DNA from 4 places in the Enterobacter sp. QK-SA4 genome. Region 3 is predicted to be linked to each of the others. Evidence: predicted binding sites of a transcription regulator. Region 3 holds the regulator's gene; each other region holds the start of a gene.
The links. The regulator CRP, encoded in region 3, controls carbon source genes, mostly activating them, when cyclic AMP is high. The targets are predictions, from matches to a motif close to ATGTGANNNNNNTCACAT.

Region 1 (8,020 bases), 1.0 Mb from region 3:
GGGCTGCGCCAGCTCCGGGGAGCAAACGGGACGCTCCGATCCTCTCGAAGGATTTAACCGCTCAATGTATAGCTTCAACTACAACGTACTGGACCCGTATGTGGTTCGTCCGGTGGCAGTAGCATGGCGCGATTATGTTCCACAACCCGCGCGTAACGGGTTAAGTAACTTTACCAGCAACCTCGAAGAGCCTGCGGTCATGGTGAACTACTTCCTGCAGGGCGACCCGTATCAGGGGATGGTCCACTTTACTCGCTTCTTCCTGAACTCCATTCTGGGGATGGGTGGCTTTATTGATGTTGCAGGTATGGCTAACCAGAAGCTGCAGCGTGAACAGCCGCACCGTTTCGGCAGTACGATGGGACACTATGGCGTCGGGTATGGTCCGTACGTGCATTTACCGTTCTACGGTAGTTTCACCCTCCGTGATGATGGCGGCGATATGGTGGATACGCTGTATCCGGTCCTGTCGTGGCTGACCTGGCCGCTGTCGGTGGGTAAATGGACGGTGGAAGGGATTGAAACTCGCGCGCAACTGCTCGACTCTGATGGTCTGCTGCGCCAGTCTTCTGATCCGTACATTATGGTGCGCGAAGCGTACTTCCAGAATCATGACTTTATTGCCAACGGCGGCAAGCTGAAGCCGGAAGAGAATCCAAACGCGAAAGCGATCGAAAACGAACTAAAAGATATCGATTCGGAGTAAATAAAAAAGGTGAGCAATGCTCACCTTTTTTGATTCCAGCGCGATTAGAACGCGTAGTTGAAGTTCATGCCGTACAGCCAGGCTTTACCTTCGGAAGAGAACTCATACGGACCTTCCTTGAAGTTAACTTTTTGACCGTGCATATAAGATATGCCCGCATCAATAGAAGCATCCTTGTTGAATGCATAGGTCGCACCAGCGCTCAGCCAGAAGCGGTCCTGATCGGGAATCGAGATAGAGCGTTTGTCTGCTGGTACCGGACTATCATCGAAGGCAATACCGGTGCGGAATGTCCAGTTGTCATCCATATAGTAGGTTGTCCCCAGCGCGATGCGGTAAGCATCACGGAAGCTCTCATCTTTATAGAAGAGCGTGTCGCCGTTGCTATTGGTCGCCTTCAGCTCCTGGAACTGGCTCCAGCTGGTGTAGGTCAGGCTATAGTGAACTGCCCACTGTGGCGCCACTTTGTTATAACCTGACAATTCCCACATTTCTGGTAAGTGCAGGCTCAGAGAGCCGCCAGTGGTTTGTCCATTGGTTCCCATCGGAAGACCGAAGTTGCCGAGGATCTGGTTATAAGCAGAAGGGAGGCTGCTTTTGTAATCTCCATCAAAGTCGATTTTTACTTCGGAACGGTAGGTTAAGCCGTAACGGTTGTTTTTATCGAGTTCATAAAGGATACCGGCGTTCCAGCCAAAGCCCCACTCATCGCCCTTCAGATAAGCGATCTGAGTATCTGCTGGGATACCAGCCACACGCTGTGCCAGGGCTGGTGGAAGTGCGCCTGAGCCAGCGACGACTTTGCCCAGGTCGCCCGCGTAACGTTCGATCTTCGCTTTAGCATACACAGCGTCAAAGCCAACGCCGAAACTCCAGTGATTATCCAGACGGTAAGCACCGCTCAGGTTCAGGTTCAGGGTTTCGAGGTCGGTTTTACCGCCAAACGCCCCAGCTGCATAGTCGTTATTGAACTCGGTTGCTAAACCGTAGTTAGAGGTCACGGATGCGCCCCAACCGAACTGGTCGTTAATCGGCGCCACAAAGTGCATGTTTGGAACCCATGCCGTTGGGGCAATGTTATCCGATTTCAGATCGGCACCTGTCGGAGAACGGCCCGAGATATCAACACCTGGATCGACAAAAATTGCTCCGGCAGAGAAGGTCGGACGATCGAACATCATGATCAACGCGGGGTTACGACTCGCGTTACCCGCATCATCAGCAATGGCGCCTTCCCCTGAATACGCGCGGCCAAGGCCAGAGGAAGAAAATTCGTTTAACTGAAAGCCCGCTGACCAGGCGGAAGTGGAGACGAGTGCCACTGCGACTGCCAGCGCAGTCTTGTTGAACAGGGTTTTCTGGCTCATGACCATAACCTCATTGAGTTATTTTTATTCAATAATTGTTACATACCGTAACAGGAGCGCGAAGTGTAGGGTCTGAGGTATGACAGACAAATCAGACCAGTGGCCAGAGTATAGGTCCGACCAGCCTGAATGTTGCAAGTTTGTTTATTAATATTTTCAAACATGTTTCGTGAAACGAGATCTGCTTGGCAAAATTGTGACCATCGCGACTCACCCAAAAGGGTGGTTTTTGTTTTAGATCATTTTTTAGTGTGATATTGGTCACTTAACCGGTTTTGCGCCATTAACGGCTGGAGAGAGCCCGCGCCGGGGCGTAAAATATCAGCATCGTGTTTATCTCGCGCTCTGCGCGAATACAGAGGAAATTGAGCTATGAGTAAATGCAGTGCTGATGAAACCCCGGTTTGCTGCTGTATGGATGTTGGGACCATCATGGACAACTCCGATTGCACCGCGTCTTACAGCCGCGTGTTCACTACCCGCGCTGAAGCGGAAGAGACCCTGACCGCGCTGAGCAAGCGTGCGCGTGACGTTGAATCCGATCCGTGTGAAATCAAGTCAACCTTTACCGAAGTGGAAGGCGGCGTGAAGCTGGACATCGACTTTGTTTTCGCCTGCGAAGCGGAAACGCTGATTTTCCAGCTGGGCCTGCGTTAATTTCTGCGGCCGGAACCCTCTCCCACGGGAGAGGGCTCAAACATCAAAAACGGTAACCTCAGGGTTACCGTTTTGCTTTTATCACGCCGGCATTTTCTTTTTCTTCTCTGTGTTTTAGCTCGCACTTTTTCGTTTCCCCGATTGGCTGAATGTAAAAAAATGGTTAAGACTATTATCAGGTCAGACCACTTTATGTTGGCGAAAATTTTTTACAGGGGAGTGTTATGAGTCAGGCATTACCGCTTATTACCCGTCAGGGCGATCGCATTGCCATAGTCAGTGGATTGCGCACGCCGTTTGCGCGGCAGGCAACGGCGTTTCATGGCATACCGGCCGTTGACCTGGGCAAAATGGTAGTGGGGGAGATGCTGGCTCGCAGCGAAATTCCACCTGAGGTCATCGAACAGCTGGTTTTCGGTCAGGTCGTGCAGATGCCTGAAGCCCCCAATATTGCGCGTGAAATCGTACTGGGTACCGGGATGAACGTCCATACCGATGCCTACAGCGTCAGTCGCGCCTGCGCGACCAGCTTCCAGGCCGTGGCTAACGTCGCTGAAAGCCTGATGGCGGGCACTATTCGCGCCGGGATCGCGGGTGGAGCGGACTCCTCTTCGGTGCTGCCGATTGGCGTGAGTAAAAAGCTGGCGCGCATCCTGGTGGATGTCAATAAAGCCCGCACGACGGGTCAGAAACTCAAGCTCTTCTCGCGTTTACGCCTGCGCGACCTCATGCCCGTGCCGCCTGCCGTAGCGGAATATTCTACTGGCCTGCGCATGGGCGATACCGCCGAGCAGATGGCAAAAACGTACGGCATTACCCGCGAGCAGCAGGATGCCCTGGCGCATCGCTCGCACCAGCTTGCGGCAAAAGCCTGGTCGGAAGGCAAGCTGACCGACGAGGTCATGACCGCCTATATCCCCCCTTACCGTGAACCGCTCGCGGAGGACAACAATATTCGCGGCACCTCAACGCTGGCGGATTACGCAAAACTCCGCCCGGCGTTTGACCGCAAACACGGCACGGTGACGGCGGCGAACAGCACGCCGCTGACGGATGGCGCCGCCGCCGTGATCCTGATGACCGAATCCCGCGCGAAGGAGCTGGGCATCACTCCCCTGGGCTATTTACGCAGCTATGCCTTCACCGCCATTGATGTCTGGCAGGACATGCTGTTAGGTCCGGCGTGGTCCACGCCGCTGGCGCTGGAGCGCGCGGGGCTGACGCTGGCTGATTTAACCCTGATTGATATGCACGAAGCGTTTGCCGCGCAGACCCTGGCAAACGTACAGCTGCTGGCAAGCGAGCGTTTCGCGCGCGACGTGCTGGGCCGCGCCCATGCCACAGGCGAAGTGGATCAGAGTAAATTCAACGTGCTGGGCGGCTCTATCGCCTACGGTCATCCGTTTGCCGCCACAGGGGCGAGGATGATCACGCAAACATTACATGAACTCCGTCGCCGCGGCGGAGGGTTTGGCCTCGTTACCGCCTGTGCGGCGGGTGGCCTTGGCGCAGCAATGGTTCTGGAGGCTGAATAATGGATATGCCATCTGCATTTAATCTGACGGTTCGCCTCGATAACGTGGCCGTTATCACTATTGATGTGCCTGATGAAAAGATGAATACCCTGAAGGCCGAATTTGGTGTTCAGGTGCGCGCGATGCTAAAGCAGATCCGCGACAACAAAGCGATTCGTGGTCTGGTCTTTATCTCTGCCAAGCCGGATAACTTTATCGCCGGCGCGGATATCAACATGATCGCCCGGGCGCAAAGCGCTCTGGAAGCCGAAGAGCTGGCGCGTCAGGGCCAGCAGGTGATGGCGGAGATCGGCGGCCTGCCGATCCCGGTCATTGCCGCAATCCACGGCGCCTGTCTGGGCGGTGGGCTTGAGCTGGCGCTGGCCTGTCACAGCCGGATTTGCACCGACGATGCGAAAACGATTCTGGGCCTGCCGGAAGTGCAGCTGGGCCTGCTGCCTGGCTCCGGCGGAACGCAACGGTTGCCGCGCCTGGTGGGCGTTAGCACGGCACTGGAGATGATCTTAACCGGTAAACAGCTGCGTGCCCGTCAGGCGTTGAAAGCCGGTCTGGTCGATGACGTCGTGCCGCAGTCCATTTTGCTGGAGGCCGCCGTTGAGCTTGCGCTGAAAGGGCGTCAGGCAAAACGTCCTCTGCCGGTACGCGAGCGCGTGCTGGCCGGTCCGCTGGGAAGAACGCTCCTGTTCAACATGGTGGGCAAAAAGACCGAACAAAAAACCAAAGGCAATTACCCGGCGGCAAAGCGGATCCTGGAAGTGATCGAAACCGGGCTGTCGCAGGGCAGCAGCAGCGGCTATGCAGCGGAGGCCAAAGCCTTTGGCGAACTGGCGATGACGCCGCAGTCACAGGCGCTGCGCAGCATCTTCTTCGCCAGCACGGACGTGAAAAAAGATCCGGGCAGCGAGGCGCAGCCTGCGCCGCTGCGTGCCATTGGCGTACTGGGTGGGGGGCTCATGGGTGGCGGAATCTCTTTTGTTACCGCCAGCAAAGGCAAATTGCCTGTACGCATCAAAGACATTAATCCTAAGGGGATCAACCACGCGCTGCAGTACAGCTGGCAGAACCTTGATCAAAAGGTCAAGCGCCGCCATATCAAGGCAAGCGAGCGTGATAAAACCCTGGCGATGATCTCCGGTACGACGGATTACAGCGGTTTTGCGCACCGCGATCTGGTGATTGAAGCCGTGTTTGAAGATCTGGCGCTTAAGCAGCAGATGGTGGCAGACGTTGAGCAACATTGCGCCCCGCATACCATTTTTGCCTCCAATACGTCGTCATTGCCGATTGGCGATATCGCGGCGAAAGCCGCGCGTCCTGAGCAGGTGATTGGGCTGCACTTCTTTAGCCCGGTCGAAAAAATGCCGCTGGTGGAAGTTATTCCGCACGCGACTACCAGTCCGCAAACTGTTGCCACCGTGGTGAAGCTGGCGAAAAAACAGGGCAAAACCCCGATTGTGGTAGCGGACAAAGCTGGCTTCTACGTCAACCGCATTCTGGCTCCCTACATTAATGAAGCAATGCGGTTACTGACGGAAGGGGAGAAGATTGAGCACGTCGACGAGGCGCTGGTAAAGTTTGGTTTCCCCGTTGGCCCAATCCAACTTTTGGATGAGGTGGGAATAGACACCGGCACTAAAATTATACCAGTGCTTGAAGCCGCATATGGCGATCGTTTTAGCCCACCTGCAAACATTGTTTCTGCGATTTTGAAGGACGATCGCAAAGGCAGAAAAAATGAACGCGGTTTCTATCTTTACGGCGCGAAAGGGCGTAAAAGCAGGAAACAGGTCGACCCTTCGGTATATGGACTCATTTCGACTACGGGTCAGGGAAAACTCTCCGCCGTTCAGTGCGCTGAGCGCTGCGTGATGATGATGCTCAATGAAGCGGCGCGCTGTTTTGATGAGCAGGTAATCAAGAGCGCGCGCGATGGTGACATTGGCGCGGTATTTGGCATTGGCTTCCCGCCGTTCCTCGGCGGCCCGTTCCGTTACATGGATACGCTCGGCGCGGGTGAAGTGGTTGCTATCCTGCAACGTCTGGCTTCGCAATATGGTCCACGGTTTACACCGTGTGACGAATTATTACAGATGGCGGAACGCGGCCAGACATTTTGGCCTGCAAGGGAAACTGTCCTCGTAAGCTGAGGTCAAAAAAGGGTAAATCCTGAAGTGAATGACCCTGTTCTGGCGATTTTGTAAACAGAGATTGACTATACTTACGCCATTGAGGTAAAAAACAGCGTTTCATTCACCGAATGGATCAGGCACAATGCCCGGCCATCGGGTTTTCTACCTCTCAGCATTTATCGCGGGTAGTTAACGCCGGTGCTTCTGGTTAACAAAAGCGGTGCAATATGCAAGTTTTTATCATGCGTCACGGCGACGCGGCACTCGATGCCGCCAGTGACTCAGTACGTCCTTTGACCGTCTGCGGCTGCGACGAATCTCGTCTGATGGCGACCTGGCTTAACGGTCAAAAAGTGGACATTGAACGCGTTCTGGTGAGTCCGTTCCTGCGTGCAGAACAGACGCTGGAGGTGGTAGGGGAGTGTATGAACCTGCCGACCAGTGTGGATGTTCTGCCTGAACTCACCCCGTGTGGCGATGTAGGCCTTGTCAGCGCTTATCTTCAGGCGCTGTGCAATGAAGGTGTCGCTTCCGCGCTGGTCATTTCCCACCTGCCACTGGTTGGCTATCTGGTATCTGAGCTGTGCCCGGGCGAGACCCCGCCGATGTTCACGACATCCGCCATTGCCAATGTTTCTCTCGACGAAACGGGCAAAGGCGTATTCAACTGGCAAATGAGTCCGTGCAACCTGAAGATGGCAAAAGCGATCTGACGTGACGTGCGATATGGCGGGTGCAATCTGCTTCCCGCCATTCTGTCAGGGCAACTCTGGCGGCTGCCACTCTTCCACTTCAATCAACACCAGCAACGCGGCATCTCCGCCGTACTCTTTCGGTGCCTGATGAAAAGCCATTACGTGTGGGTGCTGAGCCAGCCACAGCGGCGTCTGTTGCTTCAGAATATGTTTACCGTGACCGTGCATCACGCAGGCGCAAAAAACATGTTCACGGCGACAGGCCGCGATCAACGCGCCCAGCTCCTGTTTCGCCTGCATCTGCGTTAAGCCGTGGAGATCGAGAAACAGCTCCGGCGAGTAATCTCCGCGGCGTAACTTTTTCAGCTCAAAATGGCTGACGTCTTCGCGCACGTACTTCACGGCCCCCTGCGTGTTGAGCAGCGGCTGAAATTCATCTGAAAAGTAGTGGCTGTTATCGGCCTGCTCCTGCAGAAGACGCTTGACCGGGACTTCGCTGATTTTTTTGCGCTGCGGGCGATGGACAATCGTGTCCTGCGTGATTTTCCGCGTCCCGGTCATTAGCTGGCGGAAGAGCGCCTGATCCTCCTCGCTGAGCGATGTTTTCTTTTTCATTCGTCATTCTCATCTCGTATTTCCGATAGTGTACCCGACTAAACGCATTTTTTAACCTCAAGCGGTACGCGTCATTGCTGATTTATCGCCGTCTTCATGGCAAACTAGCCGCCGAAAATTATGCGAGCATGCCCTGGAGGAAAGAGTGGATAAAATATTTGTCGATGAAGCAGTAAACGAGCTGCATACCATACAGGACATGTTGCGCTGGTCGGTTAGCCGCTTCAGCGCCGCCAATATCTGGTACGGACACGGTACCGATAACCCGTGGGATGAGGCCGTGCAGCTGGTGCTGCCGTCTCTCTATCTGCCGCTG
Region 2 (8,020 bases), 210 kb from region 3:
ACCGGTTTCGCCCACCAGACGGGAGAATTTCGCGGTTAAATCGCCCGTACCACCGGCTAAATCCAGCACCGTTTGTCCACGACGTACGCCGCTGCAGTCAATGGTGAAGCGCTTCCACAAGCGATGAATGCCGAACGACATCAGGTCATTCATCACATCGTACTTCGCCGCCACGGAATGAAATACGTGGGCCACCATGTCAGCTTTCTGCGCTTTGGCAACAGTCTGAAAGCCAAAGTGCGTTGTGTCTTGTGAATCGTCAGCCATCTCAGAGCCTGCTTATCAGTAAAATGTTCGTGAAGTGTAACAGATTGGGCGCGTTTGCCCTACGTTTCAACCACCGCGAAAGAAACGCGCTGGAGTCTCGTCTGGTGATAAATCCGCCGCTAACGTATTGTCTTCACTGTTTGTATTTTGTTCGTCCGCACCTTCTCGCAGGCGAAACTCGTCGTCCTGGGCGGTGGCCTGTTCGACCAATTCCGGATTAATCTCGCGTTTAACCTCAACCCCCAGGCTACGGAATGATTCGGCCTGTGCCAGCAGATTGCCACGTCCGGAGGCGAGTTTTTTCATCGCCTGGCGGTAGTTATCCTGCGCACGATCCAGGCTCTGCCCGACTGAAGACATGTCGTCCACGAAGAGGCGCATTTTGTCGTAAAGCTTGCTGGCACGATCGGCAATCTGCTGAGCGTTGCGGCTCTGGTGCTCATAGCGCCATAGGTTCGCAATGGTGCGTAACGCCACCAGCAGCGTGGTGGGGCTGACCAGCATAATGTTATTTTTGAGCGCTTCGGTGATAAGCTCGGGCTGTCTGTCGAGTGCCAGCAGGAACGCGGGTTCTACCGGGATGAACATCAGGACATAGTCCAGCGAGCGCAGACCCGGCAGCTGCTGGTAGTCTTTTCTGCCAAGCAGGCGAATATGATTACGCACGGAGGCAATGTGCTCCTGCAGCGCAGACTCGCGCGTGTAATCATCGTCCGCATTAAAGTAGCGTTCATACGCCACCAGCGTCATTTTGGCGTCAATCACCACATCTTTACCCTGCGGCAGCCGCACGATCACATCCGGCTGCATTCGCGAGCGGGCGTCGTTTTCGATACTCACCTGCGTTTCGTATTCATATCCTTCCCGCAGTCCAGAGGCCTCCAGCACGCGGGTCAGCACCACTTCTCCCCAGTTGCCCTGGGTTTTGTTATCCCCTTTCAGCGCGCGGGTCAGGTTGACCGCTTCCTGCGCCATTTGCGCATTCAGCTGCTGGAGATTGCGAATCTCATGCGCCAGCGTGTGCCGCTCGCGGGCCTCCTGACCAAAGCTGTCCTGCACCTGACGGCGAAAACCGTCCAGCTGTTCGCGCAGCGGCGTCAGCAGGCTGTTGAGGCTCTGGCGGTTCTGTTCGTCAACGCGGCGGTTGCTGTGCTCAAAAATTCGGTTGGCGAGGTTCTCAAACTGTTCGCTGAGGCGCTGCTCGCTGTTGATCATCTGCCGGATTTTGTCTTCCGCATGCAGCTGGGTGGATTCAAGGCGGGTAGTGACTTCGCGGAGATCGGCCTCCAGCGAGGTGTTGATATCTCGCAGGTTGCGCAGCTCGTTGTTAAGCAGCTCGCACTCCTCTCGCCAGTGGTTACTCAGCGCAAGCTGCTGCTTTGCCGCACTTAATTCAGCGACTATCTCTTCGCGCTCTGCCAGCTGGTCGGCCTTCTGCTGTGCATGCTGATAGCTGGAAATGAGCCAGCCTATCGCCACGCCCGCCACCGCAATTACCGCGTAAATCAGGATCGAGATATCCACAATGCCCCCTGCATCAACGTATTACCCGCACAAAATAGAATTGTGCTGTATAAACGTCCAGTTTGAAAGGGTTTTCCTGCGAGGCGCTACGCAAAAAATAAAGGCCGAACGCGTCGGCCTTTGATTTCAGAAGAGAGGATTAGATCAGGCGACGCGCGGCTTCCACCACGATTTTCACCGCATGACTTTCGGTCTGCTTCATGGTTTCGGCGTTCGGGATCTCCTGCTGGGTGCGGTTGACGATAACGCCCGCCACCATACCGGCACGCAGACCCTGGCTTGCGCACATGGTCAGCAGCGTTGCGGATTCCATTTCGTAGTTCATCACGCCCATGGACTGCCACTCTTCCATTGAGCCTTTGAAACGGCTTACCACGCGGCCTGAGAAGGTGTCGTAACGTTCCTGACCCGGGTAGAAGGTGTCGGAAGAGGCGGTTACGCCCACGTGAGTGGTTGCGCCTACGGATTTTGCGGCTTCAACCAGCGCGGTGGTGCATTCGAAATCAGCCACTGCCGGGAATTCCATCGGTGCAAAGTGCAGGCTTGCGCCGTCCAGACGAACGGACGCGGTCGTGACCAGCACGTCACCCACGTTGATGTGCGGCTGGATAGCGCCGGTGGTGCCGATACGCAGGAAAGTACGGATGCCCAGCTGTGCCAGCTCTTCAACAGCAATAGACGTAGACGGACCACCGATACCGGTAGAGCACACGATCACCGCTTTGCCATCCAGCTCTGCGCGCCAGGTGGTGAACTCACGATGGGCAGCCAGCTTGACCGGCTTATCCATCAGCGCGGCGATCTTTTCCACACGCTCAGGATCGCCAGGGACGATAGCGAGCGTAGCCCCTTGTAAATCGTTTTTGGTGAGGCCGAGATGAAAAACATCAGACTTAGACATAGGTGACTCCTCTGTGGGTCGGTTAGTCAGAAGAAGTAAAACGGTACTTTACAGAAGCAGTAAGCATATTTTCGTGACATACCTCACCATGGATGAAAATGATTACATTGAATTTCCATAAAAAAGTGATTTACATCACATTAACAAGTTATATCGCCAGGTGCTGCACAAAAGATAGACCGTTTAAGGCACTGTGAGTTGTTAACCTGGTGTCTATATTTACCTTTGCGCTAACTCATTGGTACGGAGAATGCCATGACTGAAAAAACCGGTTTTGCACCTGCTGCGGCCCCACATGCTTCAACCATCGTGTCGACGCCAGAAGCGGCAATTACCGCGGGTGAGACCTCCATTCCCACGCAGGGAGAGAACATGCCTGCTTACCACGCACGGCCAAAATCGGCGGACGGCCCGCTGCCCATCGTGATCGTGGTACAGGAAATTTTCGGTGTTCACGAACACATTCGCGATCTCTGCCGCCGGCTGGCGCTGGAAGGGTATCTGGCCGTTGCGCCAGAGCTCTACTTCCGTCAGGGCGATCCGAACGACTACAGCGATATTCCAACATTGCTCAGCAACCTGGTCAGCAAAGTCCCGGACGCGCAGGTGCTGGCCGATCTCGACCACGTCGCCAGCTGGGCGGCGCGCAACGGCGGCGATCCGCATCGTCTTCTGGTCACCGGTTTCTGCTGGGGTGGACGCATTAGCTGGCTGTATGCCGCGCATAACCCGCAGCTCAAAGCCGCTGTCGCCTGGTACGGCAAACTGGTGGGTGAAAAAACGCTGAATTCACCGAAACATCCCGTCGATATCGCCACCGAGTTAAATGCCCCCGTGTTAGGGCTTTACGGCGGTCAGGACACCGGCATTTCGCTGGATTCGGTAGAGACCATGCGCCATGCGCTCCGCGCGGCCAATGCGAAGGCGGAGATCGTGGTGTATCCGGATGCCGGGCACGCGTTTAATGCCGATTATCGTCCGAGCTATCACGCAGAATCAGCCAAAGATGGCTGGCAGAGAATGCTGGCGTGGTTTAGCCAGTACGGCGGTAAGAAAGCGTAATAAAAAAGCCCGGTGGCGGCTATGCCTTACCGGGCCAATAGGTAGGCCGGGTAAGCGTTGTCGCCACCCGGCAATCCAGCACCGCTACGCCTGACGCAGGTTCTGCGCCGCCTTCACCATGTTCGCCAGCGCCGCGCGCGTCTCCGGCCAGCCGCGGGTTTTCAGTCCGCAGTCCGGGTTCACCCACAGGCGTTCTGACGGAATGCGCTGGGCCGCTTTTTTCAGCAGGGCTTCAATCCACTCCACGCTCGGCACGTTCGGGGAGTGAATGTCGTACACGCCCGGCCCGATTTCATTCGGGTAGTCGAACTCTTCAAACGACTCCAGCAGCTCCATGTCTGAACGCGAGGTCTCGATGGTGATCACGTCGGCGTCCAGCGCGGCAATCGAATCCATGATGTCGTTAAATTCGCAGTAACACATGTGGGTGTGGATCTGGGTGTCATCCTTCGCCACCGCAGCGTTGATGCGGAACGCCTCCACGCCCCACTGCAGGTAGGCATCCCAGTCGCTGCGGCGCAGCGGCAGGCCTTCGCGCAGCGCCGGCTCGTCAATCTGGATAATGCCAATGCCTGCCGCTTCCAGATCCGCCACTTCATCACGCAGCGCCAGGGCAATCTGTTTGGCGATGGTTTCACGGGTCACGTCTTCACGCGGGAACGACCAGCAGAGAATGGTCACCGGACCGGTCAGCATCCCTTTTACCGGCTTGTCGGTCAGGGACTGGGCATACTTCGCCCACTCCACGGTGATCGCTTCCGGGCGGCTGACGTCACCGATAACCACCGGCGGCTTGACGCAGCGGGAGCCGTAGCTCTGCACCCAGCCGTTCTGGGTAAAGACGAAGCCGTCCAGGTGCTCGCCGAAGTATTCTACCATGTCGTTACGCTCGGCCTCGCCGTGCACCAGCACGTCCAGCCCCAGGCGCTCCTGCTCGATAATCGCCTGCTTGATGTGTTCCGCGATGCCGGTGCGGTAGTGATTCGCATCCAGATTGCCCTTTTTAAAGTCCAGGCGCAGGCCGCGGATCTCCGTCGTTTGCGGGAAAGAGCCGATCGTCGTTGTTGGCCACGCGGGCAGACTGAAGCGGGCACGCTGCGCTTCAGCGCGCACCTCGTACGGACTCTGACGCTGGCTGTCCCGGGCGGTGATGGCCGCCAGGCGTTTTTCCACCGCCGGGTTGTGCACGCGCGCCGAGTGACGGCGCGCCTGGATCGGGGCGCTCCATTCGGTAATTGCCGCCGTGTCGCCGCTGTTCAGCGCGTCGCGCAGCAGGGTCAGCTCTTCACATTTTTGCAGCGCGAAGGCAAACCAGCTTTTTACTTCAGGGTCGAGACGGGTTTCCACGCTCAGATCGATCGGACTGTGCAGCAGGGAACAAGATGAGGCCACCCACAGCTCACGTTTGTCGACGATGTCTTTGATTTGTGCGTATTTCTCGGTGAGATCGGCGCGCCAGACGTTACGGCCATTGATCAGCCCGGCAGAGAGCAGCCAGTCCGCTGGCAGGCGCTTGTGCAGTTCCGCGACATCGTCTTTACCGTGTACGAGATCAACGTGCAGGCCTTGAACCGGCAGCGCGGTAATGGTCTTCAGGTTCGGCGTCACGCCTTCAAAATAGGTCGTCAGCAGGAGTTTTACCTGACCGGTGAGCGCGTCATACGCCGGTTTGAAGGCATCGAGCCAATCCTGCGGCAGCTCAAGCACCAGCGCCGGTTCGTCGATTTGCACCCACTGAATGCCGCGTTTGCCCAGCTCACTCAGCACCTGTTTGTAGACCGGCAGAATATCCTTCAGCAGGCTGAGTCGGTCAAACGGCTCGCCCTTTACTTTGCCCAGCCACAGGTACGTTACCGGCCCGAGCAGCACCGGCTTCACCTGGTGGCCCAGCGCCAGCGCTTCATCCACTTCGTCCAGAAGCTCCGTCCAGGCCAGCCTGAACTGCTGGCCTTTGACGAATTCCGGCACCATATAGTGATAGTTGGTGTTGAACCACTTGGTCATTTCCGCCGCTGCCGCTGGCTCCCCCGTTGGCGCGCGGCCACGGCCGATGCGGAACAGAGTATCGATATCTACCGATCCATCGTTGTTCTGATGACGAGCCGGCACGTTGCCAAGCAGCAGGCTGGTCGTCAGAACATGGTCGTACCAGGCGAAATCGCCCACCGGCAGCAGGTCAATGCCCGCCTGTTTTTGCTGATCCCAGTGGCGGGCGCGCAGCTCGCGTCCTACCGTCAGCAGCTCTTCACGGGTGGCATTACCCGCCCAGTAGCTTTCTTGCGCTTTTTTCAGCTCGCGACGCAGGCCGACGCGAGGGAAACCGAGAGTGTGATTGCGGATTGTCATGTTTTTCTTCCTCTAATTAATTGTAAATCCTTTGGATTTTGAATTTAGGGAAGGCGGCAAGTTTGCTCATCCCCGGGAGCTTATATGAGTAAGTGACCGGGGTGAGTAAACGCAGCCAACGCACCATAAATTTAAAAGACGAAGGATTTTAGCCGTCCAGATGTTTACACATCCATAATTGGCAGTTACTGTATATTCCTCAAGCGCAAAATGTTCATGGCGAAGTGAAGGACTTTCATGATCGAGATTAAACACCTGAAAACGCTACAAGCGTTGCGGAACTGCGGTTCGCTCGCGGCTGCTGCGGCCACGCTGCACCAGACCCAGTCTGCCCTTTCTCACCAGTTCAGCGATCTGGAACAACGCCTCGGCTTCCGTCTTTTTGTGCGTAAGAGCCAGCCGCTACGCTTTACGCCGCAGGGTGAAATTCTCCTTCAGCTGGCGAATCAGGTCCTGCCGCAAATCGCCAGCGCGCTGCAGGCGTGTAACGAACCGCAGCAGACCAAACTGCGTATCGCCATTGAGTGCCACAGCTGTATTCAGTGGCTAACCCCCGCGCTTGAGAACTTCCGTCAGAAGTGGCCGCAGGTGGAGATGGACTTCAAATCCGGCGTGACCTTTGACCCGCAGCCGTCGCTGCAGCAGGGCGAGCTGGATCTGGTCATGACCTCTGACATCCTGCCGCGCAGCGGCCTGCACTATTCGCCGATGTTTGATTATGAAGTGCGCCTGGTGCTGGCGCCGGACCACCCGCTGGCCGCCAAAACGCGCATCACGCCGGAAGACCTGGCGACAGAAACGCTGCTGATTTACCCGGTCCAGCGCAGTCGTCTGGATATCTGGCGCCACTTCCTGCAGCCGGCAGGCATCAGTCCGCAGCTGAAAAGCGTGGATAACACCCTGCTGCTGATTCAGATGGTGGCGGCCAGAATGGGTATCGCGGCGCTGCCGCACTGGGTGGTGGAGAGTTTTGAACGCCAGGGTCTGGTGCAGACCAAAACCCTGGGTGAAGGACTGTGGAGCCGACTGTACGCCGCCGTGCGCGATGGCGAGCAGCGTCAGCCGATTACGGAGGCGTTTATTCGCTCAGCGCGGAACCACGCGTGCGACCATCTTCCGTTTGTGCGGAGCGCGGAGCGACCCATCGGCGATGGACCCACAGCGAAGCCAGGATCACCGCTCCCCCAATAAGGAAGCTCGGCCAGTGCGGCTGTTGCTGCCAGATGGCGAGGTTGACCAGCAACCCTGCCGGGACATGCACGTTGTTCATGATCCCCAGCGTACCGGCGTCTACCTGCGTAGCGCCGTAGTTCCACATGAAGTATCCCAACCCTGACGCCACTACGCCCAGCCAGACCAGAACGGCCCACTGCACGGCGGTGGTCGGCAGCTTTTGCGGATTACCGAGCATAAACCACGCCGCCACCGCGACAATCGCGGCGCCCATATAGAACCAGGCAAACGCGTTATGCTGCGGCATCGGGCGGGTTTCCATCAGGCGTTTGTAGCCCACCATGCCGATAGCGAAACTGATGTTGGCGAGCTGGACGAACATCAGCCCGGTCCAGAAGTGATCGCTCACTTTGTCGTAGCGAATAATCGCCGCACCAATCACAGCTAGCGCCGCGCTCAGCAGGTATCCCCAGCGCAGACGGCGTTTACTCAGCAGATCGTATATCAGCGTGATGTAGAGCGGCGTCAGCACGGTAAAGAGCAGGAATTCGGAGACGGACAGGTAGACGTAGGCCCGGAAGCTGAACAGATACATGATGCCGAGCTGCATCGCTCCCACCAGCATATACAGCACTATCGTTTTCAGCGATTGTCCGCGCGTGCGCAGAAACGGCAGGAACACCAGCGCCGCCAGCCCGACGCGCATCAGCACCGAGAAGTAGCTGTCGACCGAACCGGCAAGGTATT
Region 3 (8,020 bases):
AAAGCGGAACACGGGACGTAACAGGAAACGACCGCCAATCAGCATGCCCGCGAAGGCCAGCACCTTCATGGCGATTTTAGCCCAGTCGAAGTGATCGTCCCCGGACCCCGCCAGCAGCGGCACAAGCGCCAGCGCCGGGATCACCGCCAAATCCTGGAACAGCAGCACCGAAAAGCCCAGCTGACCGGCTTCGTTGCGATTCATCCCCTTATCGCGCATCAGCTGCAGCGCCATCGCCGTCGACGACATCGCAAGGCCTATCCCGCCAATCACCGCCGCCTGCCATGAAAAGTTGGTCAGCATTAACAGGCCACCCAGGATCGCGGCGCTGAACAACACCTGCGCGGCGCCCACGCCAAAGATAGAGCGTCTAAGCTGCCACAATTTCGAAGGATTCAGCTCAAGGCCGATGATGAACATCAGGAACACCACGCCCAGCTCGGAGAAATGGAGAATCTCATCGACATCGCTGATGAATCCCAGCCCCCAGGGGCCAATCGCGATCCCCGCCAGCAGATACCCCAGCACCGCGCCGATACCAATACGGGCTGCAAGCGGCACCGCAACGACGGCCGCAAATAAAAACAGCACCCCGGCGAGGAGTAAATTCGATCCTTCCATTAACGACCTCCTGCCGGAATGGGTGACGCCAGCCATTCACCGTAGGCTCTGGCGTGGCTTGCCAGCTCTTTCGGATCCTGACGCCGCGCCCAGTAGACAATAATCGGGCTCATCCAGTGCATACGGCACATGGCCGCCGTCAGCTCGAATGGCCGCAGGATGTCGCTCATCGGATAACGGTTCAGCCCGTCGTGACGGTAAGCGCTTTCGGGTTCACCGGTCGTAATCACACTACGCCAGTACTTTCCCGCCAGCTGGTTGCCCCCCACCCCGCTGGAGAAGCCCCGGCTCAGCACGCGGTCCAGCCACTCTTTCAGCAGCGCCGGACAGCTATAGGTATAAAGCGGATGCTGGAACACAATCACGTCATGCTGACGCAGCAGTTCCTGCTCGTAAGGGATATCAATAAAGAAATCAGGATAGTGCGCGTAGAGATCGTGCACCGTTACGTTACTAAGCTGTGTGGCCGGCTTAAGCAGCACCCGGTTTGCCACCGAGTCCTGAGATTCCGGATGGGCATACAGCAGCAGCACTTTTGCTGTCTGAGACATCATTCCCCTCCCGGTCTTGTTTCTGTTTTTGTGTATCGTCGCTGTTTTGGGCTACCATGGCGGCCCGGTGCGGAAAATGGCCCACACCTTACATTATCATAATGACAAATTAACATAGTCGGAACATACGGCGCTTCTATGATTGTTTTCTCCTCGTTACAAATTCGTCGCGGCGTGCGCGTCCTGCTGGATAACGCCACTGCTACCATCAACCCGGGCCAAAAAGTGGGTCTGGTCGGCAAAAACGGCTGCGGTAAATCCACCCTGCTGGCGCTGCTGAAAAACGAGATTAGCGCGGATGGCGGTAACTTTACCTTCCCGGGGAACTGGCAGCTCGCCTGGGTAAACCAGGAGACGCCGGCGCTGAGCGAACCGGCACTCGACTATGTTATCGACGGCGACCGTGAATACCGCAAGCTCGAAGCGGAACTTCATGCTGCTAACGAGCGCAACGACGGCCACGCCATCGCCACCGTTCACGGCAAGCTGGACGCCATCGACGCGTGGACCATTCGCTCCCGCGCCTCCAGCCTGCTGCACGGCCTGGGCTTCAGCAACGAACAGCTGGAACGCCCGGTCAGCGACTTCTCCGGCGGCTGGCGTATGCGCCTCAACCTGGCGCAGGCGCTGATCTGCCGCTCTGACCTGCTGTTGCTTGACGAACCGACCAACCACCTCGATCTCGATGCGGTTATTTGGCTGGAGAAGTGGCTCAAGAGCTATCAGGGCACTCTGATTCTGATCTCCCACGACCGCGACTTCCTTGACCCGGTAGTGGATAAAATCATTCATATCGAACAGCAAACGATGTTCGAGTACACCGGCAACTACAGCTCCTTCGAGCGCCAGCGCGCGACGCGTCTCGCCCAGCAGCAGTCCATGTACGAAAGCCAGCAGCAGCGCGTGGCGCACCTGCAGAGCTTCGTGGATCGCTTCAAGGCCAAAGCCTCAAAAGCCAAGCAGGCCCAGAGCCGCATCAAGATGCTGGAACGTATGGAGATGATCGCCCCGGCGCACGTGGATAACCCGTTCCACTTCAGCTTCCGCGAGCCGGAAAGCCTGCCTAACCCACTGCTGAAGATGGAGAAAGTCAGCGCGGGCTATGCCGACCGCATTATTCTCGATTCCATCAAGCTCAACCTGGTGCCGGGTTCACGCATTGGCCTGCTGGGGCGTAACGGCGCCGGTAAATCGACGCTGATCAAACTGCTGGCGGGCGAGCTTAACCCGGTCAGCGGCGAAATCGGCCTCGCGAAGGGCATCAAGCTGGGTTACTTCGCCCAGCATCAGCTGGAATTTTTACGCGCGGATGAATCGCCGATTCAGCACCTCGCGCGTCTGGCGCCGCAGGAGATGGAGCAGAAGCTGCGCGACTATCTCGGCGGCTTTGGCTTCAAGGGCGATAAGGTAACTGAAAACACCGAGCGCTTCTCCGGCGGCGAAAAGGCCCGCCTGGTGCTGGCGCTGATCGTCTGGCAGCGCCCGAACCTGCTGCTGCTCGATGAACCGACCAACCACCTGGATCTCGACATGCGCCAGGCGCTGACCGAAGCGCTGATTGAGTTCGAAGGCGCGCTGGTGGTGGTTTCGCACGATCGTCACCTGATCCGCTCCACCACGGACGATCTCTATTTAGTGCACGGCGGCAAAGTTGAACCGTTCGACGGCGATCTGGAAGACTACCAGCAGTGGCTGACGGACGTGCAGAAGCAGGAAAACCAGCCGGAAGAGTCAGCGAAAGACAACGCCAACAGCGCGCAGGCGCGTAAAGACCAGAAGCGTCGTGAAGCGGAGCTTCGCACCCAGACGCAGCCGCTGCGTAAAGAGATTACCCGTCTCGAAAAAGAGATGGAAAAACTCAACGCCACGCTGGCTATCGTTGAAGAGAAGCTCGGCGATAGCGGCCTGTATGACCAGAGCCGCAAGGCTGAGCTGACCGACTGCCTGCAAACCCAGGCGAAGACCAAATCCAGTCTCGAAGAGTGCGAGATGGCGTGGCTCGACGCGCAGGAACAGCTGGAAGCGATGCTGCAGGCTGACTGACCTGTTTACCCCGTTTGAAGAACAGAATCCGTACCGGGTTCGGAAATCCAGCTTAAACGGGGTACAATTCGGAAAGTATCGTAAATTTCCGACAAGAATCAGCATCGCGCTTATGACCCAAATCATTCCATCAGACTTCGACATTGCGGCCGAAGACAGCACTGAGTTCGTGCCTATGCGCGGCGTGGCCAATCCCCATTTGCAGACCATGCTGCCGCGACTGATCCGCCGCAAGGTTCAGTTCACCCCGCACTGGCAACGGCTTGACCTGCCAGACGGTGACTTTCTGGATCTCGCCTGGAGCGAAGCGCCGGAACAGGCTCGCCATAAGCCGCGTCTGGTGGTTTTCCACGGTCTGGAAGGCAGCCTGCACAGCCCGTATGCGCATGGGCTAATTGAGGCGGCAAAAGCGCGCGGCTGGCTCGGCGTGGTGATGCATTTTCGCGGCTGCAGCGGCGAACCGAATCGTCAGAAACGCATTTATCACTCGGGTGAAACCGAAGACGGGACGTGGTTTTTACACTGGCTGCGGGAAAATTATGGCACCGAGCCAACGGCCGCCGTGGGCTACTCGCTGGGCGGCAACATGCTGGCCTGTCTGCTGGCCAAAGAGGGTGAAAGCGTCCCGCTGGATGCCGCCGTCATTGTCTCCGCGCCGTTTATGCTCGAGCAGTGCAGCTACCACATGGATAAGGGCTTTTCCCGCGTCTATCAGCGCTACCTGCTCAACCTTTTGAAGGCCAACGCGGCGCGTAAGCTGAAGGCCTACCCGGATACCCTGCCGGTCAGCCTGCGCCAGCTGAAAAAGGTGCGCCGCATTCGCGAATTCGACGACCTGATCACCGCGAAAATCCACGGCTTCGCCGATGCGATTGACTATTATCGTCAGTGCAGCGCCATGCCGCTGCTCAGCAAGATCACGCAGCCAACGTTGATTATTCATGCCAAAGATGACCCGTTTATGGATCATCACTCGATCCCCGCTCAGGAATTCCTGCCCGACAACGTTCACTATCAGTTGACCGAGCATGGCGGCCACGTCGGGTTTATCGGCGGCACGCTGCGCCGCCCGAAAATGTGGCTTGAGGCGCGTATTCCTGACTGGCTGACCCCTTATCTGGACGGTGCAAAATGATTATTCCCTGGCAGGATCTGGCTCCCGAAACGCTCGATAATCTGATTGAAAGCTTTGTATTACGCGAAGGCACCGATTATGGTGAACAGGAACGCTCGCTTGAGCAAAAGGTCAACGATGTTAAGCGCCAGCTGAAAAGCGGCGACGTGGTGCTGGTGTGGTCAGAACTGCATGAGACGGTCAATATCATGCCCCGCAACGCGTTTCACGGCTGATCTTCCACCCTTTTCAGTCAGGGAGTTGCTATGTCTGCCAGACATCCGGTTATTGCCGTTACGGGGTCGAGTGGTGCGGGAACCACCACCACCAGCCTCGCATTTCGCAAGATTTTCGCCCAGCTGAATCTCCGTGCGGCGGAGGTCGAAGGCGACAGCTTTCACCGCTACACGCGTCCGGAGATGGACATGGCCATTCGTAAGGCGCGCGATTCGGGTAAACACATCAGCTACTTCGGCCCGGAAGCCAATGACTTCGGCCTGCTGGAACAAACCTTTATAGAGTACGGCAAGAGCGGCAAAGGGCAGTCCCGCAAGTATCTGCACACCTATGATGAAGCCGTACCCTGGAATCAGGTGCCGGGCACCTTTACCCCCTGGCAGCCGCTGCCGGAACCCACCGACGTCCTGTTTTACGAAGGATTGCACGGCGGCGTGGTCACCCCTCAACACGACGTGGCGCGCCACGTGGATCTGCTGGTCGGCGTGGTTCCTATCGTAAACCTGGAGTGGATCCAGAAGCTGACGCGTGACATGAGCGAGCGTGGCCATTCTCGCGAAGCGGTGATGGACTCGGTGGTGCGCTCCATGGAGGATTACATTAACTTCCTGACGCCGCAGTTCTCCCGCACCCATATCAACTTCCAGCGCGTGCCGACGGTGGACACCTCCAACCCGTTCGCGGCCAAAAGCATCCCGTCGCTGGATGAGAGTTTTGTGGTGATCCATTTCCGCAATCTCGAAGGCATTGATTACCCGTGGCTGCTGGCAATGCTGCAGGGCTCGTTTATTTCGCACATGAATACGTTAGTGGTGCCGGGCGGGAAAATGGGGCTGGCGATGGAGCTCATCATGACGCCGCTGGTGGAGCGACTGATGGAAGGGAAGCAGATCGCGTGAGCATGTTCCCTCTCCCAGTGGGAGAGGGTTAGGGTGAGGGCATCAACACGCACGATGCCCCATCAATCACGCCTCGATCACTTCATACGAATGCGTGATTTTTACCGCTTTCTCCAGCATTAACGCCACAGAGCAGTACTTCTCCGCAGACAGGTCCACCGCACGTGAGACCGCCGCGTCTTTCAGTTCTTTACCGGTGACCACAAAGTGCAGGTTAATATGGGTGAACAGGCGTGGCGCCTCATCGCGACGCTCTGATGTGAGTTTAACCTCACAATCCGTCACGTCATGACGACCTTTTTGCAGAATCGACACCACGTCAATGGCGCTGCAACCCCCTGCCGCCATCAGCACCATTTCCATTGGGCTTGGCGCTTTATCGCCGGAGTTACCGTCCATCAAAATCTGGTGTCCTGACGCGGACTCGCCCAGGAACGTTAAACCTTCAACCCATTTCACGCGCGCTTGCATATTCATTAACTCCAACGTTGCATTTTTGGTGACAGATTACGCGTGCGTTACATTTCTCGCAATGGAAGGCGACCTGCATCATGCTGAAGCGAGACACCAGGAGACACGCGGCGAAAGCTATGCTAAAACACTCAGGATGCTACAGTAATACATTGACGTTACACGTGTATGCAGAGGACATCAAACTTTACTGGCTGCGAAACGTTACGGTAGCCGACTTCCCAGGGTATGGGTAAGAATTCGATTGCAACCCCAGAGTCCGGATGCATCTGATGACTCTGGTGACAGCTTATAACAGAGGATAACAGCGCATGGTGCTTGGCAAACCGCAAACAGACCCGACTCTCGAATGGTTCTTGTCTCATTGCCACATTCATAAGTACCCATCGAAGAGCACGCTGATTCACCAGGGTGAAAAAGCGGAAACGTTGTATTACATCGTTAAAGGCTCGGTGGCAGTGCTGATCAAAGATGAAGAAGGGAAAGAGATGATCCTTTCTTATCTGAACCAGGGCGATTTCATCGGTGAACTGGGCCTGTTTGAAGAGGGCCAGGAACGTAGCGCCTGGGTTCGTGCAAAGACAGCATGTGAAGTGGCTGAAATTTCTTACAAGAAGTTCCGTCAGCTGATTCAGGTTAACCCTGACATCCTGATGCGTCTTTCTTCCCAGATGGCGCGCCGTCTGCAGGTCACGTCAGAGAAAGTGGGTAACCTCGCCTTCCTGGACGTTACCGGCCGTATCGCACAAACCCTGTTGAACCTGGCGAAACAGCCAGACGCTATGACCCACCCGGACGGCATGCAAATTAAAATTACCCGTCAGGAAATTGGTCAGATCGTCGGTTGCTCCCGTGAAACAGTGGGCCGTATCCTGAAAATGCTGGAAGATCAAAACCTGATCTCCGCCCACGGTAAAACCATCGTGGTCTACGGAACGCGTTAATTCCGCTCAAACGGCGTGTCACCGCAGGGTGTCACGCCGTTTTTGTCTCTACTCCCCATGTGGCGCAGGCTGATCTATCACCCGGAAGTTAACTACGCACTGCGGCAAACGCTGGTGTTGTGTCTTCCTGTGGCCATAGGCCTGATCCTCGGACATCTTCAGCAAGGCCTGCTGTTTTCCCTCGTGCCCGCCTGCTGCAACATCGCCGGTCTGGACACGCCGCATAAGCGCTTTTTCAAACGCCTGATTATCGGTGGCTGCCTGTTTGCCGGCTGTAGCCTCGCCGTGCAGCTTCTGCTTGCCCGGGATATCCCGCTGCCGCTGATCCTGACCGTGCTGGCGATGACGCTCGGCGTCACGGCGGAAATCAGTTCGCTGCACGCCCGCCTGCTTCCCGCCTCGCTGATTGCGGCCATTTTCACGCTGAGCCTCGCCGGGAACATGCCGGTGTGGGAGCCGCTGCTGATCTACGCCCTGGGGACATTGTGGTACGGGCTGTTTAACTGGTTTTGGTTCTGGCTGTGGCGCGAACAGCCGCTGCGTGAATCCCTGAGCCTGCTCTATGTGCAGCTTGCGGATTACTGCGAAGCCAAATATACCCTGCTCACCCAGCATACCGACCCGGAAAAATCCTTACCGCCGCTGCTGACGCGCCAGCAGAAGGTGGTGGACCTGATAAGCCAGTGCTATCAGCAGCTGCATATGCTCGCCGCCAACAAGAACCACGAATACAAACGGCTGCTGCGCACCTTCCAGGTCGGGCTGGATCTGCAGGAGCACATCTCCGTAAGCCTTCATCACCCGCAGGAGGTGCAAAAGCTGGTCGAGCGCAGCCACGCCGAAGCGGTGATCCGCTGGAACGCACAAACCGTGTCCGCACGTCTGCGCGTGCTGGCCGATGATATTCTCTACCACCGCTACCCGACGCGCTTTAACATGGAAAAACAGCTGGGCGCGCTGGAGAAAATCGCCCGCCAGCATCCCGATAACCCGGTCGGCCAGTTTGCCGCCTGGCACTTCAGCCGCATCGCCCGCGTGTTGCGCACGCAGCGCCCGCTTTATCCCCGCGACCTGATGGCGGATAAGCAAAAACGGCTTCCGTTATTGCCCGCGCTCAAAAGCTATCTTTCTCTTAAATCG
Region 4 (8,020 bases), 350 kb from region 3:
GCGTCTATGACGTATTTGACCAGCAGTTTGCCACTTTCTTCAAAACGTTCTTCGCCACGCCGCAGGAAGGTACTCGCGCCTTTGGTTTCGCTACCACGGCGGGGGAAATCTGCAACGCGATCATCATGTTTTGTTCGCCGTGGATCATTAACCGCATCGGCGCGAAAAACACGCTGCTGATCGCCGGGGTGATTATGGCGACGCGCATCATTGGCTCGTCATTTGCCACCACCGCTGTAGAAGTGATTGCCCTGAAGATGCTGCACGCGCTGGAGGTGCCGTTCCTGCTGGTGGGGGCATTCAAGTACATCACCGGGGTGTTTGATACCCGACTGTCAGCGACTATCTATCTGATCGGCTTCCAGTTCGCCAAGCAGTCGGCGGCCATTTTCCTCTCCGCTTTTGCCGGGAATATGTATGACCGGATCGGCTTCCAGGAGACGTATCTGATGCTGGGCTGTTTCGTGCTGGCGATTACGGTAGTGTCGGCGTTTACGCTGAGCAGCAGGCAGGAGATAGCCGCTGCCGCGGGTGCGGCAGCGTTAACCGGTCAGTCCAGGTAAAACACCTCTTCCAGCCCGGTACTCACCGGGCTGTTGTCCGGGTTCGACGGCATTACATCACGCATGTGTTTCCACCAGCGCTGGCAGACGTCAGTAGTCGCGACCGCGTTCCAGCGCTCCTCCGAATCAATCTCCACGGTGGCAAAGAGCAGGCTGCGTTCTCTGTCGAGATAGATGGCGTAGCGGTGCGCACCGTGGTCTTTCAGTACCGCTTCCAGCTCGGGCCAGATGGGGTTGTGGCGATGCGCGTACTCCTTATGCGCGTCCGGGTTAACCTGCATAACAAAGGCTTTGCGGATCATAATGCCTCCAGATACAGCTCGCGAACCTCGTTGCGGCTGGCGGTGCGCGGATTGCATGGCGCGCACGGGTCGGCGAGAGCTTTATCCAGCCAGCCTTCAATATCGGCTTTGGTCACGCCGAGCTGGCTGAAGCCGGAAGGGATGCCGACGCGAGCGCTCAGGTCGCGAATCGCCTGAATGGCGGACATGCTGGCGGCTTCAACGCTCATGCCGCGAGTATCGATGCCCATCGCCTGCGCCACGCGGGCGAAGCGGGCAACTGCGTTCGGGCGGTTAAAGCTTTCAACGATCGGCAGCAGGATGGCGTTGCACACGCCGTGCGGCAGGTTGTGCGTCGCGCCCGGCTGGTGCGCCAGGGCATGCACAAGGCCGAGACCCGCACTGTTAAACGCCATGCCCGCCAGATACTGACCAAACGCCATCTGCTCGCGCGCCTCAAGATTATGACCGTCTTCGACCGCTTCCGGCAGCCAGAGGTTGATCAGGCGGATTGCCTCCAGCGCGTTGGCATCGGTCAGCGGGTGCGCGCCAACGGACACGTAGGCTTCTATGGCGTGGGTTAACGCGTCCATGCCGGTTGCGGCGGTCACGGAGGCCGGAATATCCAGCATCACGCTGGCATCGTCCACGGCGATATCCGGAATGATATTCGGATCGATGATCACCTCTTTCACCTGGCGCGCAGAGTCGATGATTACCGCGTTGCTGGTCATCTCCGCCGCCGTGCCTGCGGTGGTGTTGATCGCCACCAGCGGCACGCCCGCGTTTTTCACCTTGCCGACGCCGGCATAATCGGTGGACGGACCGGGGTTGGCGGTGAGGATTTTAATCGCCTTGGCGGTATCAATCGGGCTGCCGCCGCCGAAGGCGATCACGTAATCACACTCCGCGTCCCGGTATGCCGCAAATCCTTTTTGCACCAGCGCTTCCGTCGGGTTCGGGAACACCTCGTCGAACAGGTGATACGACATCTGATGGGTGTCCAGCGCGGCAAAAAGGCTGTCGAGCAGGCCCAGCTTTACCAGCTGACCGTCGGTGACAATCAGCGCTTTTCCCCACTGCTTGTTCGCCACCAGGTTAACCATATCGCCAATAGCGCCCGCGCCGTGAAGGCTGATTTTTGGAAGTGCCAACATAAAGCTCATGATAATTCTCCTTAACTATCGCCCGTACCGTCCGGTCAGCGAGGGTTTATGCATAGATTTCCAGCGCTGACCGTAGCGGGGTCACGCCGAAGCGCTTGCCGAGCGCAATAAGCTCTTCGCGGGTAATGGTCTGCTTCATTCCTCCCATGGAATAAACTTTCACCAGCACTTCAGCCGATTTCTCGGCGGTGTCGATCAGGCCGAAAGTTTCATCCAGCGTCGGACCGCTGCCGAACACGCCGTGGAACGGCCACAGCACCAGCGAATGTTTTTGCATATCTCTGGCGGTTGCCTGGCCAATTTCGTCGGTACCCGGCACCATCCACGGCAGAATGCCCACGCCATCCGGGAACACCACCAGACACTCGGTGCTGCCTTCCCAGAGCTTGCGAGTGATGAAATCGGCGCTGTTTTCCAGCACATAGGTCAGGGCGATCAGGTTGGTGGCGTGGCAGTGCATGATCGCGCGATCTTTGCCGTTAGTCGCCCTGATGCGCTCGCAGTGAGAGAGGAAGTGCGCCGGCAGTTCAGACGTGGGTACCGCCTCATCGGTCAGGCCCCACAGAATGTGGTAGCCCGCGCCGTCGCTATCCACTTTCACCACGCCGAGGTTGGCCTGTGGATCAAGCTGAACGTTGCGGAAGAACTTGCCGGAACCGGTGACGATAAACGGCGTGTTGGCCAGCATCGGCATGGGCTGGCTCAGGGCAATATAGCGTGGCTTCTGGTGAAAATCTCCGGTGTAAGGCGCGATATCCGCGTCGTCCAGACGCAGCGTCAGGTTGCCGCCGTTGCGCTCGTCCCAGCCTTTCAGCCAGGCGTCGGAGGTGGCTTTGATCATGCCCTGAACGAACCAGGAGTGGGTGATAGTCTGCATAGTCTTTATTTTCCAGTTATCGCGGTGAGGGCAAAATTACCCGCGCTTGCTCAACACGTTGTTCTCGTACGCGCGCACGTTTTCCAGCCACTGGCTGCCTGCCGGAGCGTCGTTACGCTGGCAGTACATCTCCCAAACGGCCTGCCACGGCAGGGATTTCTGCTCTTCCAGCAGCGCCAGGCGCGCGGTGTAGTCGCCGTTTTCTTCCAGCTTTTTCAGCACTGCGGTTGGCTCCAGCAGCGCACGCAGCAGGGCTTTTTTCATATTGCGGGTGCCAATAACCCACGCCGCGATGCGGTTGATGGAGGCATCGAAGAAGTCGAGGCCAATGTGCACGCGGTCGAACAGGTCGTGACGGATAATTTCGCTGGCAATCGCCTGGGTTTCGTCATCCAGCAGCACCACGTGGTCGCTGTCCCAGCGCACCGGGCGGCTGACGTGCAGCAGCAGGCGCGGCACGTAGAGCATGGCAGCGGAGATTTTGTCGGAGATCGCCTCGGTCGGATGGAAGTGACCGGCATCCAGGCACAGCGCGGTCTGGCGGCTGGTGGCGTACCCCATGTAGAACTCGTTCGAGCCGACGGTGTAGCTCTCGGCGCCAATGCCGAACAGCTTGCTCTCCACGGCGTCGATGTGGTGCGCCGGGTCCAGCTTCTCGCTGATGGCCTCATCCAGCGCGGCCAGCAGGCGCTGACGCGGGGCCAGGCGGTCGACGGTGATGTCTTTCATGCCGTCCGGGATCCAGATGTTCATTACTGACGGCGTGCCGAGCTGCTCGCCGAAATACGACGAAACGCGGCGGCTGGCCTTCACGTGGTCGATCCAGAACTGACGGATTTTGTCGTTGGCGTGCGCGAGGGTAAAACCGTCGGCGCTCAGCGGGTGCGAGAAGCAGGACGGGTTAAAGTCCAGACCAAGCTTGTTGGTTTTCGCCCACTCCACCCAGTTTTTAAAGTGTTCCGGTTTGATCTCGTTACGCGCTACCGGTGCGTCGGACTCCAGATAAATCGCATGCAGGTTCAGGCGTTTTGGCCCCGGGATGAGGCTCAGCGCCAGCTCCAGGTCGGCACGCAGTTCGGTGGCGTTGCGCGCTTTGCCCGGATAGTTACCCGTCGCCTGAATCCCCCCCGTCAGAGAACCGCCCGGGTTCTCGAAGCCGGCGACGTCATCACCCTGCCAGCAGTGCATAGAGACGGGCAGACGGTCGAGCTGGCGCAGCGCCGTTTCGACATCCACGCCGACGGCGGCGAAACGCTGTTTAGCCAGCTCCCAGGCTTGTTCTAATTGAGTGGTCATGCGCAAAGCTCCTTAGTCAGTCGTTTTTGCTGAAACTGCGCCCGGTAGCGGGCTATTTCATGGCAGGGATTGGGGGTTAAGGTGGTCAGGCAGGTATTCGCGGTGACCACCGAACGGAATTCATCGACATCAGAAAGTTCGTCCAGGGTCATCAGCTGAATACCGATGTTGCCGAGCGTCGAAGCCTCCACCGGACCCGCCACCACGGTGATGCCGCAGGCATCGGCGCAGAGCTGGTTCAGCAGCTGGTTCTGGCAGCCTCCGCCCACGATATGCAACTGGCTGAACGGTGCGCCTCGCAGGTCGACCAGCTCGCTCAGTACATCCGCGTAGAGAAGGGCGAGGCTGTCAAAAATACAGCGCGCCAGCTCGGCAGGACGGGAAGGCACCGGCTGCCCGGCTTCGAAACAGGCGGACTGGATTTCGGCACTCATATGCACCGGGTTAATAAAGCGGTCGTCGTTCGGGTTAATCAGGAACGTACAGGCCTTCAGCTTTTCGGTTTCTGCGATAAGCGCGGGCAGGTCGTTAACGTTTTGCTCTTTCAGCACGCGCTGAAGCAGCCACAGGCCCATGATGTTCTTCAGAACGCGGTAGCGCCCTTCGGCACCGCCTTCGTTAGTGATGTTCGCCGCCATCGCGGCGTCGCTGGTGTACGGCGTTTTGCTCTCAAAACCCATCAGCGACCAGGTGCCGGACGAGAGGTAGACCGCGTCTCTACTGGCCAGCGGGGATGCAATTACTGCGCTGGCGGTATCGTGACTGGCGACGGCAACGACGGGGATTTCATTCCCCTGCGGGCAAATCCACCGACCTATCACATTTCCGGGGTGCGTTGGCGTGCCGAACCAGGAGGGAGAGGCGCCCGTCCAGGTCAGCAGGGTTTCATCCCAGCTATCGGTGTTGATGTTGACCAACTGCGTGGTGGTGGCGTTGGTGTATTCCCAGTTCATGTTGCCGGTCAGCCGATAGCTTAAGTAGTCCGGAATGAGTAACGCATGCGTCACCTTTTTGACCAGCTCCGGCTGCTGCTCAACCAGCGCGCGCAGCTGATAGAGCGTGTTAAACGGCAGAAACTGAATACCGCTGCGGCCATAGATGTTGTCCTTGCCAAGCTGTGCGATGGCGTGTGTCATCAGCCCGTCGGTGCGACTGTCGCGATACGAGACGGGTAGGCCGACGCGTTCGCCGCGGCTGTCGAGCAGAACGTAGTCCACGCCCCAGGTATCGATGCCGATGCTGTCGATGCGAATGCCGTCATTGCAGACGTTGTTCAGCCCGGTGCGGATCTCCGCTTCCAGGGCATCAATATCCCAGGTATCAAAACCGTCCTGTTTTTGCAGGCAGTTGGCGAAACGGTGCATTTCGCGAAGCGTAAGTATGCGCCGATCGCAGTCCCAGGTGGCGAGCATTACGCGGCCGCTGGATGCGCCTAAATCGACAGCCACACAATGGCGAAAAGTCATGGTCAGGTCCCTTCTTAAGTCATTGGTGCTGAGTGTAAAAAAGGGACGAAAAGACCACCTTCTCGTCACTGACAGCACGAATCTCGCGCTGGCAAGAAAGCAAAGATGATCGTGAGGAAGTTCACAATTTCCTGTTATGGCAGGGGTTTCTGGCAATGTGACGCTGACCGCATTTCCCGGTTTTTCCGTCTGTTTCTTGAAAAACTGACGGCTTTTGCGCCGTTTGCTGTCAAAAATTTAAGGTGAGTGCGGAAGGCCTTAATTACTATTCGAGAACTTTCCTCATTGGTGGGGGCCGTTATGACCGTATTGCACAGCGTCGATTTTTTCCCGTCGGGAACGTCTCCGGTTGCGATAGAGCCCCGGCTCCCGCAGGCTGCGTTTCCTGAACATCATCATGATTTTCATGAAATTGTGATTGTCGAGCATGGAACGGGTATTCATGTCTTCAACGGCCAGCCCTACACCATCAGCGGCGGTATGGTGTGCTTCGTGCGCGATCACGACAGGCATTTGTATGAACATACCGACAACCTGTGCCTGACCAACGTGCTCTATCGTTCGCCGGACGCGTTCCAGTTTCTGTCGGGGTTGAACAAGCTACTGCCCCAGGAGCAGGATGGACACTACCCGTCTCACTGGCGGGTCAATCAGTCCACGTTGCAGCAGGTGCGCCAGCTGGTGAATCAACTGGCGCAGAGCGAGGGCGGGCAGGAGACGTATGCTATTGCCTCCCGCGAACTGCTGTTTATGCAACTGCTGGTGCTGCTGCGTCGCAGCAGCCTTGTGGAAGGGCTGGAAAATAACGACGCGCGCCTGAACCATCTGATGGCCTGGCTGGAAGATCATTTCACCGAGGATGTCTGCTGGGAGACGCTGGCGGATGATTTTTCACTGTCCCTGCGCACCCTGCATCGCCAGCTTAAGCAGCACACCGGGCTGACGCCGCAGCGCTACCTTAACCGTCTGCGCCTGATCAAAGCGCGTCATCTTTTACGTCACACCGACGAAAGCGTCACGGATATTGCCTACTGCTGTGGTTTTGGCGACAGCAATCACTTTTCAACGCTGTTTCGCCGGGAATTTAGCTGGTCGCCGCGCGATATCCGTCAGGGAAAGGATGCTTCACTCCAGTAACGCGAATGCAATCACCGTTTTATTGCCGCAAAAAGGCTAATAATATCCGGTTATTCACCGTAGAGGTGGTGGTGTGGCCGCTCAGTTAATTCTTCGCAAAGATGATTTTTTTGCCTCCGCGAGTCAGGCCGTCGCGGTGGCCGACCGCTACCCGCAAAATGTCTTTGCCGAGCATACCCACGAGTTTTGCGAGCTGGTGCTGGTATGGCGCGGCAACGGCTTACACATCCTCAACGACCGGCCCTACCGCATCACGCGTGGCGATCTGTTTTACATCCGCGCCGAAGACAAACACGCTTACGCCTCGGTTAACGATCTGGTGTTGCAGAACGTTATCTACTGTCCGGACAGGCTTAAACTGAATGTCGACTGGCCGGCCCATATCCCCGGTTTTCTCAATGCCAGAGGCGAACCCCACTGGCGCTTAAGCAGCAACGGCATGGCTCAGGTGCGCCAGACGATCGCCCAGCTGGAGCAGGAGAGCCAGAAGCACGATCCCGTGGCAAATCCGATGGCGGAACTGCTGTTCGCCCAGCTGGTGATGACCCTCAAACGTCATCGTTACGCGACCGATAACCCCTCCGCAACCGTCCAGGAAGCGCTGCTGGACAAGTTGATTGCCCGGCTTGCGGGCAGCCTGAACAAAAGTTTCGTTCTGGAAAAGTTTTGCGAGCAGGAGCAGTGCAGCGAGCGCGCGCTGCGCCAGCAGTTCCGCACCCAGACGGGGATGACGGTCAACCACTACCTGCGTCAGCTGCGCATCTGCCACGCCCAGTACCTGTTGCAGCATACCGAGCTGATGGTCAGTGAAGTGGCGATGCGCAGCGGATTTGAGGACAGTAATTACTTTTCGGTGGTGTTTAACCGCGAGGTGGGGATGACGCCGGTTCAGTGGCGTCATCGCAGTCGAAAGGCAGCGTAATCAGTTCGCCATGCCGAGGCCCACGATATTGGCCGCGATAATAATCACCACGCAGCCCAGGCTCAGCACGCCCACCGGACGACGCCCGGCGTTATTCCACTCCTTCAGTACCAGCCCAACCAGTCCGCCACACAACACGTAGAAGCTCATATGCAGCATCCAGCTTATGTAGTCGTACTGTGGTGGGATGCTGGCGTGGCCCCAGGCGTAGAAAAAGAACTGCAGATACCACATGAGGCCGCCCAGCATCGACAGCAGCACATTGGTGATGATTAAGGATTTTGCCAGTGAGAAATCGGCTTTTACCGACAA

Region 1: AC1VYI_RS08345 (YfcZ/YiiS family protein) is a predicted target of CRP. The motif match lies at 2,323-2,340, and genes of this name have one in related genera.
Region 2: udp (uridine phosphorylase) is a predicted target of CRP. The motif match lies at 2,816-2,833, and genes of this name have one in related genera.
Region 4: rhaS (HTH-type transcriptional activator RhaS) is a predicted target of CRP. The motif match lies at 5,805-5,822, and genes of this name have one in related genera.

Annotation. Positions count from the first base shown of each region.
Region 1 covers NZ_JBXFXH010000007.1:1,406,819-1,414,838, forward strand. The annotation lists gene mlaA (phospholipid-binding lipoprotein MlaA) at 1-706, shown strand, start outside; gene fadL (long-chain fatty acid transporter FadL) at 751-2,073, opposite strand; gene AC1VYI_RS08345 (YfcZ/YiiS family protein) at 2,446-2,730, shown strand; gene fadI (acetyl-CoA C-acyltransferase FadI) at 2,955-4,265, shown strand; gene fadJ (fatty acid oxidation complex subunit alpha FadJ) at 4,265-6,412, shown strand; gene sixA (phosphohistidine phosphatase SixA) at 6,622-7,107, shown strand; gene smrB (endonuclease SmrB) at 7,153-7,704, opposite strand; gene prmB (50S ribosomal protein L3 N(5)-glutamine methyltransferase) at 7,850-8,020, shown strand, end outside.
Region 2 covers NZ_JBXFXH010000007.1:177,152-185,171, reverse strand. The annotation lists gene ubiE (bifunctional demethylmenaquinone methyltransferase/2-methoxy-6-polyprenyl-1,4-benzoquinol methylase UbiE) at 1-267, opposite strand, end outside; gene rmuC (DNA recombination protein RmuC) at 334-1,791, opposite strand; gene udp (uridine phosphorylase) at 1,931-2,692, opposite strand; gene AC1VYI_RS02370 (dienelactone hydrolase family protein) at 2,948-3,754, shown strand; gene metE (5-methyltetrahydropteroyltriglutamate--homocysteine S-methyltransferase) at 3,839-6,100, opposite strand; gene metR (HTH-type transcriptional regulator MetR) at 6,338-7,291, shown strand; gene AC1VYI_RS02355 (carboxylate/amino acid/amine transporter) at 7,179-8,020, opposite strand, start outside.
Region 3 covers NZ_JBXFXH010000007.1:391,230-399,249, reverse strand. The annotation lists gene kefB (glutathione-regulated potassium-efflux system protein KefB) at 1-621, opposite strand, end outside; gene kefG (glutathione-regulated potassium-efflux system ancillary protein KefG) at 621-1,172, opposite strand; gene AC1VYI_RS03325 (ABC transporter ATP-binding protein) at 1,311-3,215, shown strand; gene AC1VYI_RS03320 (hydrolase) at 3,328-4,350, shown strand; gene AC1VYI_RS03315 (YheU family protein) at 4,347-4,565, shown strand; gene AC1VYI_RS03310 (phosphoribulokinase) at 4,596-5,465, shown strand; gene AC1VYI_RS03305 (OsmC family protein) at 5,532-5,936, opposite strand; gene crp (cAMP-activated global transcriptional regulator CRP) at 6,248-6,880, shown strand; gene AC1VYI_RS03295 (YccS/YhfK family putative transporter) at 6,938-8,020, shown strand, end outside.
Region 4 covers NZ_JBXFXH010000007.1:45,740-53,759, forward strand. The annotation lists gene AC1VYI_RS01730 (MFS transporter) at 1-563, shown strand, start outside; gene rhaM (L-rhamnose mutarotase) at 551-865, opposite strand; gene fucO (lactaldehyde reductase) at 862-2,010, opposite strand; gene rhaD (rhamnulose-1-phosphate aldolase) at 2,057-2,887, opposite strand; gene rhaA (L-rhamnose isomerase) at 2,924-4,183, opposite strand; gene rhaB (rhamnulokinase) at 4,180-5,649, opposite strand; gene rhaS (HTH-type transcriptional activator RhaS) at 5,950-6,786, shown strand; gene rhaR (HTH-type transcriptional activator RhaR) at 6,860-7,708, shown strand; gene rhaT (L-rhamnose/proton symporter RhaT) at 7,709-8,020, opposite strand, start outside.